DNA from 2 places in the Kitasatospora sp. NPDC101155 genome. Region 2 is predicted to be linked to the other one. Evidence: riboswitches for the same ligand, from Rfam matches in the RefSeq annotation. Region 2 holds a riboswitch; the other holds the start of a gene.
What was found. A riboswitch is a leader RNA that binds a small molecule or an ion and turns the genes downstream of it on or off. The one in region 2 is predicted to bind S-adenosylmethionine.
Positions count from the first base shown of each region.

Region 1: linked by a shared signal. The riboswitch ahead of thrC (threonine synthase) and the one ahead of ACIRYZ_RS24860 (IclR family transcriptional regulator) in region 2 are both predicted to bind S-adenosylmethionine.

Region 1 covers NZ_JBIWPN010000009.1:230,968-235,907, reverse strand. The annotation lists gene ACIRYZ_RS16585 (trehalose-6-phosphate synthase) at 1-1,385, opposite strand, end outside; gene ACIRYZ_RS16580 (glucosyl-3-phosphoglycerate synthase) at 1,424-2,428, opposite strand; SAM riboswitch class I at 2,573-2,705, shown strand; gene thrC (threonine synthase) at 2,723-4,030, shown strand; gene ACIRYZ_RS16570 (MoaD/ThiS family protein) at 4,058-4,336, shown strand; gene ACIRYZ_RS16565 (cold-shock protein) at 4,887-4,940, shown strand, end outside.
Region 2 covers NZ_JBIWPN010000016.1:157,569-162,508, forward strand. The annotation lists gene ACIRYZ_RS24850 (NAD(P)/FAD-dependent oxidoreductase) at 1-185, shown strand, start outside; gene ACIRYZ_RS24855 (alpha/beta fold hydrolase) at 229-1,311, opposite strand; gene ACIRYZ_RS24860 (IclR family transcriptional regulator) at 1,584-2,297, opposite strand; SAM riboswitch class I at 2,496-2,638, opposite strand; gene ACIRYZ_RS24865 (amidohydrolase family protein) at 2,764-4,044, shown strand; gene ACIRYZ_RS24870 (cryptochrome/photolyase family protein) at 4,136-4,940, opposite strand, start outside.

The sequences.
Region 1 (4,940 bases), on a different contig from region 2:
GCGCGCTCCTCCGGGCTCATGGTGAGGCCGGCGTGCAGGGCCTCGGCGGTGGCGATGACGTCGTAGGGGTTGACGGTGAGGGCGTCGTCCTTGAGTTCGGTGTGGGCGCCGGCCTCGCGGGAGAGGACGAGGGCGCAGCCGCTGTCGGAGACGACCGGTACTTCCTTGGCGACCAGGTTCATGCCGTCCCGGATGGGATTGACGAGGGCGACGTCGGCCAGGCGGTAGGCGGCGAGGGAACGCGGGAAGTCGTCGTTGACGTGCAGGATCAGGGGTTGCCAGGTGGGGGTGGCGAATTCGGTGTTGATGGCGTCGGCGAGGTGCCGCACCGACGCCGTGTAGTCGCGGTATTCGGCCAGGTCGGTGCGGGAGGGGTAGGCGAAGGCGATGTGCACCACCCGGTCGTGCCACTCGGGGTGGGAGCGGAGCAGATGCCGGTAGGCCTGGAGGCCGCGGACGATGTTCTTGCTCAGCTCGGTGCGGTCGACCCGGACGATGGTGTGGCGGTCGCCGACGGAGGTGCGGAGGGCGGCGAGGCGTTCGTCCACGTCGGGGCGGTGGGCGCGTTCGCGGAGGAAGTCGGCGTCGGCGCCCAGGGCGTGGACGCCGAGGTGGGTGGTGCGGCCGATGTGGGTGACGGTCATCGCCTCGTGGTCGACGGTGGCGCCGAGTTGGTCCTCGCAGCAGGCGGCGAAGGCGCGGGCCCAGCGTTCGGTGAGGAAACCGGCCCGGTCGGCGCCGAGGATGCCGGTGAGGACGGCGCGGGCGACGTCGTCGGGGAGCATCCGGTAGTACTCGGGCGGGGCCCAGGGAGTGTGGGAGAAGTGGCCGATCCGCAGGTCGGGACGGGCCGCGCGGAGCAGGGCCGGGGTCAGGGAGAGGTGGTAGTCCTGGACGAGGACCGCGGCGTTCGGGGCGGCTTCGGCGGCCAGGGCCTCGGCGAAGGCCGTGTTGTAGGCCTGGTAGGCGGCCCATTCGGTGCGGAAGCCCGCGTCGAAGGAGGGTGCGGTGGGGGTCGCGTAGAGCAGGTGGTGGACGAACCAGAGGGTGGAGTTGGCGACGCCGTTGTAGGCGTGGGCGAAGGTCTCCGGGTCGATGTCCAGCATCCGTACGGCCTGGCCGCCGACGTCGTGGCCGGCCAGGTCGAGGCGGCCGTCGGGGGCTTCTGCCGCGGCTCGGCGGTCGGCGTCGCCGAGGGCGGCGCACACCCAGACGGCGTTCGGGTCGTCGATCGCGGAGAGGCCGGAGACGAGGCCTCCGCCGCCGCGGCGCAGGGTCAGCGTGCCGTCGTCGGCGGCGCTGAACGACACCGGTCCCCGATTGGAGGCCACCAGGACGGGGGCGGTGCCGGTCGCGCTCGAACGTTCGGTCGTGAGATCGCCCATGGTTGGCATCTTGCCGGGGGCTCGGGTCGGCAAACGTTTCAATGGCGGGTCGCGTATTCGGGCACGGTGTGCATCGGGGGGCGTTCCAGGGCGGTCACCGGGTGGCTGTGGGCGGTGAAGGCGCGGGTTTCCGGGTCGCGGCTGAACTGGGTGAGGTGGGGGTGGACCAGGTCGGCGGAGGCCTTGAGGCGGTGGGTGCGGTCGAGGCGTTCCAGGGCGGTGCGGTAGATGGTGGCGGCCATCCGGCCGAGGGCCTGGCCGTCCTGGTGACGGTGGTGTCGGACGCCGACGTCGACCTGGGCCAGGGCGTCCAGGCCGACCAGCTCCAACGCGTCGACCAGGAGGCCGAGTTCGACGCCGTAGCCGGTGGGGAAGGGCAGTCGTTCGAGCAGTGAGCGGCGGGCCGCGTACTCGCCGCCGAGGGGCTGGACGAAACCGGCGAGTTCCGGCCAGTGGAGGTTGAGCAGGGGGCGGGCGACGAGTTCGGTGACCCGGCCGCCGCCGGCGGGGACGATCGCGCCGGACTCCGTTTCGAGGGGGCGGTCGTACATGGCCTTGACCAGCTGGATGTCGGGTTCGGTGAGCAGGGGGCCGAGGATGCCGGAGACGAAGGCGGGGTCGAACTCGCGCAGGTCGGCGTCGACGAAGCAGACGATGTCGCCGTGGGTGACCAGCAGCGAGCGCCAGAGCACCTCGCCCTTGCCGGGGACGGCGGGCAGCCGGGGCAGGACGGCGTCCCGTTGTTCCACCCGGGCGCCGGCCTCGGCGGCGACGGTGGCGGTGGCGTCGGTGGAGCCGGAGTCGAGTACGACCAGTTCGTCGACCAGAGGAAGCCGGTCCATCAGTTCGCGCCGGACGGTGCGGACGATGTCGCCGACGGTGGCCTCCTCGTCGAGTGCGGGGAGGACGACGCTGACGGTCTGCCGGGTGCGCCGCTTGGCCTCCAGCAGGGTGTGAACCGGCCGGTCGGCCGCGCTCCACGAGCGGCGGTGCAGCCAGGACGCCGCCTGCGGGAGGAGTGCGGGGGTCGGTTCGGCGGGCACGGTGAATCTCCTCGGCGAGGTCGGGTGGAACGGGCCATCTCGCGTGGCGGACGGTCCCTTTCAGGGTGGACGCCTTCGGATACAGTCTTCGTACAGCGGTCGGACCTTCGCACGCCGGGGTCGCCGCTGAACCACAACTTCACAAGCTCATCCAGAGGGACTGAGGGAACGGCCCGTTGACGTCCCGGCAACCTTCTCGCTCGGCTGTTCACAGGCCCCGGCGGGACAGGTGCCAATTCCGGCCTGTGGCGCGACCGCGCCACGGGGAAGATGAGGAGAGAGGCCTCCGCCATCATGGCTGTCGACACTGCCGCACCCTCCCCCAGCCTTCGGCCGGGGGGACCCCGATCGGTTGACCTCGGCCCCGCCGCCGCCCTGTCCTGTCGGGAGTGCGGCACCCGCTTCCCGCTCGGCCCCAGCTTCGCCTGCCTGGAGTGCTTCGGGCCGCTGGAGATCGCGTACGAGTTCGGGAGCGAGCGCGCCGAGGAGCTGCGCAAGCGGATCGAGGCCGGTCCGGCGTCCATCTGGCGTTACGCGCCGCTGCTGCCGGTGCCGGCCGACGTGGCGTCCAAGCCGAACCTGAACCCGGGGTGGACCCCGCTGGTGAAGGCGGACAACCTGGGCCGGGAGCTCGGGTTCACCGCTCCGCTGCACGTGAAGGACGACTCCGGGAACCCGACGCACTCCTTCAAGGACCGGGTGGTGGCCTGCGCCATCGAGGCGGCGCGGGCGTTCGGGTACACCACGCTGTCCTGCTCCTCGACCGGCAACCTGGCCGGCGCGGTGGGCGCGGCGGCGGCCCGGGCCGGGTTCCGGTCCTGCGTCTTCATCCCGCACGACCTGGAGCAGGGCAAGGTCGTGATGGCCGGGGTGTACGGCGGCGAGCTGGTGGGCATCGAGGGCAACTACGACGACGTGAACCGCTTCTGCTCGGAGCTGATCGGGGACCCGGCCGGCGAGGGCTGGGGTTTCGTGAACGTCAACCTGCGTCCGTACTACGGCGAGGGCTCCAAGACGCTGGCGTACGAGATCTGCGAGCAACTCGGCTGGCGGCTGCCGGAGCAGATCGTCATCCCGATCGCCTCGGGCTCGCAGCTGACGAAGATCGACAAGGGGCTGCAGGAGCTGATCAAGCTCGGCCTGGTGGAGGACCGGCCGTACCGGATCTTCGGCGCCCAGGCCGAGGGCTGCTCGCCGGTGTCGGCCGCGTTCAAGGCGGGCCGGGACGTGATCAAGCCGGTCAAGCCGGACACCATCGCCAAGTCGCTGGCGATCGGCAACCCGGCGGACGGCCCGTACGTGCTGGACATCGCCCGTCGGACCGGCGGGGCGGTCGAGGACGTCACGGACGAAGAGGTCGTGGCGGCGATCCGGCTGCTGGCCCGGACCGAGGGGATCTTCGCGGAGACCGCGGGCGGGGTGACCGTCGGCGTGCTGAAGAAGCTGGTCGAGACCGGTCAGCTGGACCCGGCCAAGGAGACCGTCGCGATCAACACCGGCGACGGCCTGAAGACGCTGGACGCCGTCTCCGACGCCGGGATGACCGCCGTCATCCGCCCGACGCTGGAGTCCTTCCGCTCCGCCGGTCTCGCGTCCACCTGAACCACCCCCACCCCCGCTAGGAGAGCCATGAGCGCCAAAGTCCGCATCCCCACCATCCTGCGCACCTACACCGGCGGCGCGGCCGAGGTGACCGCCGAGGGGGCCAGCCTGGCCGAGGTCATCGCCGACCTGGAGCAGAACCACGCGGGCATTTCCGCCCGGATCCTGGACGACACCGGGAAGCTGCGCCGCTTCGTCAACGTGTACGTGAACGACGACGACGTGCGGTTCGCCGAGGGCCTGGCGACCGAGATCAAGGACGGCGCGAACGTCTCGATCATCCCGGCGGTGGCCGGCGGCTGCTGAGCCGTCGCATCCCGCTTCCCGGCCGCCCGTACGTACGGAATTCGACTCTCCGTATGTGCGGGCGGCCGCTGGCATTTCGGCGGGAATATTTCCGGGTCAAGTCGGAGTAGAGTGTGGCTCTGCTGGGAACGGGGCTTCCCTTCCGGCTTGCGCGCTGCTTGGCCGGAGGTCGTCCGGTCACTGAGACCGGCTCGCGTCCCGGCCGTGAAACATGTCAGGCGGATGTCAGAATTCCTGCGAGGGTTTGGGTAATTCGTCCGCTATGTCCGGCATGAAATGCCGATTTCACCCTGGTTTGTTCGCCCTTGTCTCTTGACGGGGCTATGGAATTCCTGGCGGCTGGCCCTGTTGCAGAGGGCGTCGGTCCGGATACATTCAGCGGCGGTCGGCGTAATCGACCGCCCATCGGAAGCCGTTCGGCTTTCTGTGCGGAGGATTGCGGCGTGCACGGCTGCGCTCAGGGGGGGTTCCCCGGGCCGGCCTTCAACCAGACCCGGGCCCGCGACCTGCGGGCGCGTGAAGGGCCAGCACAGCACTAGGGGAGTTCGGAATGGCTCAGGGCACCGTCAAGTGGTTCAACGCGGAGAAGGGCTACGGCTTCATC
Region 2 (4,940 bases):
TCAAGAACGCCCCACTGGTGGGCCGCTACCTCGCTACCCTGATCGACCTGGTCGAGGCCGGCCACGACCACGACGGCGACCCGGTCCGCTACCGCTGCGAGCACACCGGCAACGTCGTGGACCTGGGCTCGTTCTCGCGCCGACGCCCCGTACGGGCCGACTCCGCGCGGTCGGTCATGGGCTGATCAACGGACGGCCATGGGGTGCCGTCCGCCGATCGGCGGACGGTCACGAGCTGGTCACCCGCAGCTCCCGAACCAGGTCCCCGACCACACCGACCACGAACTCCGGCACCTCGTGCGGGAAGTCGTGACCGGTCCCCTCCGGCGTGTACACCAACCGGGACGCCGACGACGCCGCCAGGTACCGGACCCGGCTGCGGAGGTAGAAGCGGCTGATCCGCTCGGCCTCAACTGCGTCCCGGGCGCCGGCCAGCACCGCCTCACCGCCGTTGAGATCCCGCGGTATCACCAGGACGAGCGGCAGGTCCGCGAGATCCCCGTCGTACACCACGGTCTCCCAGCCCACACCGGCCAGGCCGGACGGCGAGAGCTCGCTGAAGATCGACGCGGCGGCGCAGTCCTGCCCGGTCCGGCCGCCCCGGCCACGGTGTGCACCGAAGAGATGCCGCACCGCAGCCAGCAGTAACCGCCGCCGCATCCCCGCGACCAGCCCGTTGGATGGCGCGAAGGCGATGACCTCCAGCGGCGTCGGGTCCAGCAGCACCAGCCCGGCCGTCAGATCCGGCCGCCGCCGGGCCGCGTTCGCGACCAGCAGCCCGCCGAAGGAGTGGCCGACGAACACGAACGGGGGCCGCTCGCCCGCCGCCTCCAGCGCCGTCAGCAGCTCCTCCGCCTCGACGGCCGTCGTCCGGGGGAAGGGCCCGGTATCGCTCCAGCCCGTGCCGAACCGGTCGACCAGCACCGAGCGGGTCCGGGCCGCCAGCATCGTGTGCAGCTCTCCGAACTCCTCACCGGGCACGTGTCCCCCCGGCATCCACACGACCGTCGGCCCGCCCGCCCGCTCCCCCTCACCCAGGACGTGCATCCGGTGGCCGCCCACGTCGACCAGTGACCCCGGCGCCGGCCGCGCCCCCGTCTCCCGGGCCACCAGCACCAGGTGCCGCACGGCCCCGACCAGCAGCGCCGCACCGACGGCCACGGCCACAGCACCGAGCGCCACCGCCCAGGTCGTGCCGAGCGCGACGAGGCAGCCGCCCACACCCGCCGTCACCAGCGCGACCGGCACCCCCGTCCAGTCCCGGCTCAGTAACGCGAGCAGGGAGTTCGCCACCCGTCCGTCCCGGCGCATCGTGTCCTCCGCGACAGCAGCATCCGACAGCTGACCCCTTTCCGTCTTCTTCCCCGTCTGCCCGCGCCCTCACCCCACCAGCACTCAAAAACGTACCGCGTACGCCCAAGGACCCTGGGTCATCGCCCGCCCGGCCCGACTCGGCCCGGCGGGACGGACGACCCCGGGGCCGACGCCGTCGAAGTCCGCCTCCTTCCAAGCCCTTTGAGGACCCTGGAGGTCTCCGTGATCGACCTGGGCGGGGCGGCGAGCCCCGGTGGGCGGCGAGCCGGTCAGGACTGGCGCAGGGCTTCGCTGAGGCGGTTGGCCGCCTCGACGACGGCCTGGAAGTAGTGCGGGCCGGGGTGGCGGGTGAGGCGTTCGAGCGGGCCGGAGACGGAGACGGCGGCCACCACCCGGTTGGACGGGCCTCGGACGGGCGCGGAGACGGAGGCGACCCCGGGCTCGCGTTCGCCGATCGATTGCGCCCAGCCGCGGCGCCGGACCCCGCTGAGGGCGGTGGCGGTGAAGCGGGCGCCCTGGAGGCCCCGGTGGAGCCGCTCGGGCTCCTCCCAGGCGAGCAGGATCTGCGCACCGGAGCCCGCCTTCATCGGGAGGGTGACGCCGACTGGGACGGTGTCGCGCAGGCCGGAGAGCCGCTCGGCGGCGGCCACGCAGATGCGGACCTCGCCCTGGCGGCGGTAGAGCTGGGCGCTCTCGCCGGTGACGTCGCGCAGGTGGGTGAGCACCGAGCCGGCGGCGGCCAGCAGCCGGTCCTCACCGGCCGCCGCCGAGAGCTCGGCGAGCCGCGGGCCGAGGACGAACCGGCCCTGCATGTCCCTGCCGACCAGCCGGTGGTGTTCCAGCGCGACGGCGAGCCGGTGCGCGGTGGGCCGCGCCATGCCGGTGGCGGCGACCAGACCGGCCAGGGTGGTCGGCCCGGCCTCCAGGGTGCCGAGGATCGAGCTGACCTTGTCGAGCACGCCGACGCCGCTCGTGTTCTCCATGGATGGGTACTCCAGTCTCAAATCCCGTGAGCGGCAGGTGGGTTCGGCTCACGGGAGCTCCCCGCGGGGAGCGGGGGGTGGTCAGCGAGGACGGGCCGGAGAAGTCGGCCGATTGCCTGCGCCGGGCACGAGACGGGTACGCGAAAGGGCCGGGGCGGGAAGCGCCCGGGCGAAGGACAGCACAGAGAGCACCGTGTCTCCTCATCTTTCCCGCGCCACGTTGGCGACAGGCCGGAGTTGGCACTGATCCCGGACGGCGCGGCGCGTACTTCGAACGCCGAGTCGACCGGGGAGTTGCCGGGGCTTCGTAGGGCCGGTCCCTCCACCCCTCTGGATGATTCGCCAGGAACCATACAAGATTCCCCCGCCGACCAGCCAAACCCCCCTGCTCCGCGCCGCTGCCGCGCCCGCCGCCGATCGGGTGTGCCGCCTGGTGCCGGTCCCGTGACCGGTCGAGGATGGCGGCATGGGTGTCGACGACTCGGGTGCCGGGCTGCTGGTGACGAACGTGCGCGTGTTCGACGGGATCGGCGAGGAGGCGGTGCCGGGGCACGTCCGGATCGAGCGGGACAGGATCGCGGAGGTGGTGACGGGTCGCCCGTCCCCGCGCGGTACCCACGGGGTGAGGGTGCTCGACGGCGGGGGCGGCACGCTCATCCCGGGGCTCACCGATGCCCACGTCCACCTGTTCGCGATCGGCGGCACCATGGCGGACCTGCAGCTCGCACCGACCGGCACCGTCTACTACCAGGCCCTCGCCTCCGCCCGCGACATGCTGATGCGGGGCTTCACCACGGTGCGGGACATGGCAGGTGACACCGAGCCACTGCGGCGGGTCCTGGACCGCGGACTGTTTCCGGGCCCGCGGATCTACCCGAGCCAGGCCGCCGTCTCCCAGACCTCCGGCCACGGCGACTTCGGCTCGGTCCACGAGGTCCCGACCGTCCTGGGCGGGCCGCAGTCCCGCACCGAGCAGATCGGGTTCACCCGGGTGGCCGACGGACCGGAGCGGGTGCTCGCGGCGGTGCGCGAGCAGTTGAGGAAGGGCGCCACGCAGATCAAGGTGATGGCCGGCGGCGGGGTCGTCTCGGAGTTCGATCCGCTGGACGTACTGCAGTTCACCACGGCGGAACTGGAGGCGGCGGTCGCCGCGGCCTCCGACTGGGGCACCTACGTGACCGTGCACGTCTACACCTCGGAGGGCGTGCGCCGCGCGGTGGAGGCCGGGGTGCGCTGCATCGAGCACGGGCACCTCACCGACGAGGACACCATCCGCTACCTCGCGGAGCGGAACGTGTGGCTGAGCACCCAGCCCTTCGAGGTCGACGACCACCACTACGCCTCCGCGGACAGCGACCGCAAGAACCGCGAGGTGTGCGAGGGCGTCGCCCGCACCTTCGGCTGGGCACTCGAACACGGCGTGCGGCTGGCGTTCGGCACCGACCTGGTACTCGACCCCGCGAAGGCCCACCGGCAGTCCGAGATGCTGGTGCGGCTCGGCCGGTACCTCAGCCCGGTCGGGGCCCTGAAGATGGCCACCTCCGGGAACGCGGAGCTGTTCCGTCTGTCCGGCCGCCGCGACCCCTACCGCGCCGCGCCGCTCGGGGTCATCGCGCCGGGCGCGTGGGCCGACCTCCTGGTCGTCGACGGCGACCCGACCACGGACCTGTCCGTCCTCGCCGAGCCCGAACGCAACCTGCGACTCATCGTCAAAAACGGCGTGGTGTACAAGAACGAGCTCGGTTGACCCCGGTCCCGGGCGAGCGGCGTCCGGCCGCCGGCCCGCGGCGATGCCCCAAGACTCGGACGCCCCCAACTCCGGTACTGGATCGAAGATTTCACCCGTCCAGGGCCCGGGCACGGCGGAGCCGGACCGTGAGGGCGTCCGGGGCGATGATCGGGTCCGGGTACTCGGGGGCGAGCAGCCAGGGACGGTGGACGGCCGGTCCGGGCAAGTGGGCGAGCTCGGGCAGCCAGCGTCGTACGTAGTCCCCGTCCGGGTCGTAGCGGTCGGCCTGACGCAGCGGGTTGAGGATCCGGTTGGGCCTGGTGTCGGTGCCGGTGCCCGCGACCCACTGCCAGTTGAGCTGGTTGTTCGCGACATCGCCGTCGACCAGCAGGGACAGGAAGTGGGCGGCGCCGATCCGCCAGTCCAGGTAGAGGCTCTTGGCGAGGAAGCTCGCGGTGAGGAGACGGGCCCGGTTGTGCATCCAGCCCTCGTGGGCGAGCTGACGCATCCCGGCGTCGACGATCGGGTAGCCGGTGCGGCCCTGCCGCCAGGCTTCGGCCTCGTCCTCGTCGTGGTGCCAGTGGTCGTCCCTGCTGCGGTAGTCGTCGTGCGCGGCGTCGGGGCGGGCGGCGAGGACCTGGTGGTGGAAGTCGCGCCAGGCGAGCTGCCGGACGAAGGCCTGCGCACCGTCGCCGCCGCGCTGGCAGGCGCGGGCGGTCAGCTCCGTGGGCGACAGGCAGCCGAAGTGCAGGTACGGGGAGAGCCGGGAGGTCGAGTCGGCCGCGAGGTCGTCGTGCACCTCGGCGTACGCGTCGACGTCCCAGCGCCGCCACCGTGCCCGGGCCGCGGTCTCGCCGCCGGGGGGAAGGCCTGGGGAGAGGGGGCCGCCGACGACCAGGTTCTCGCTGCCGATG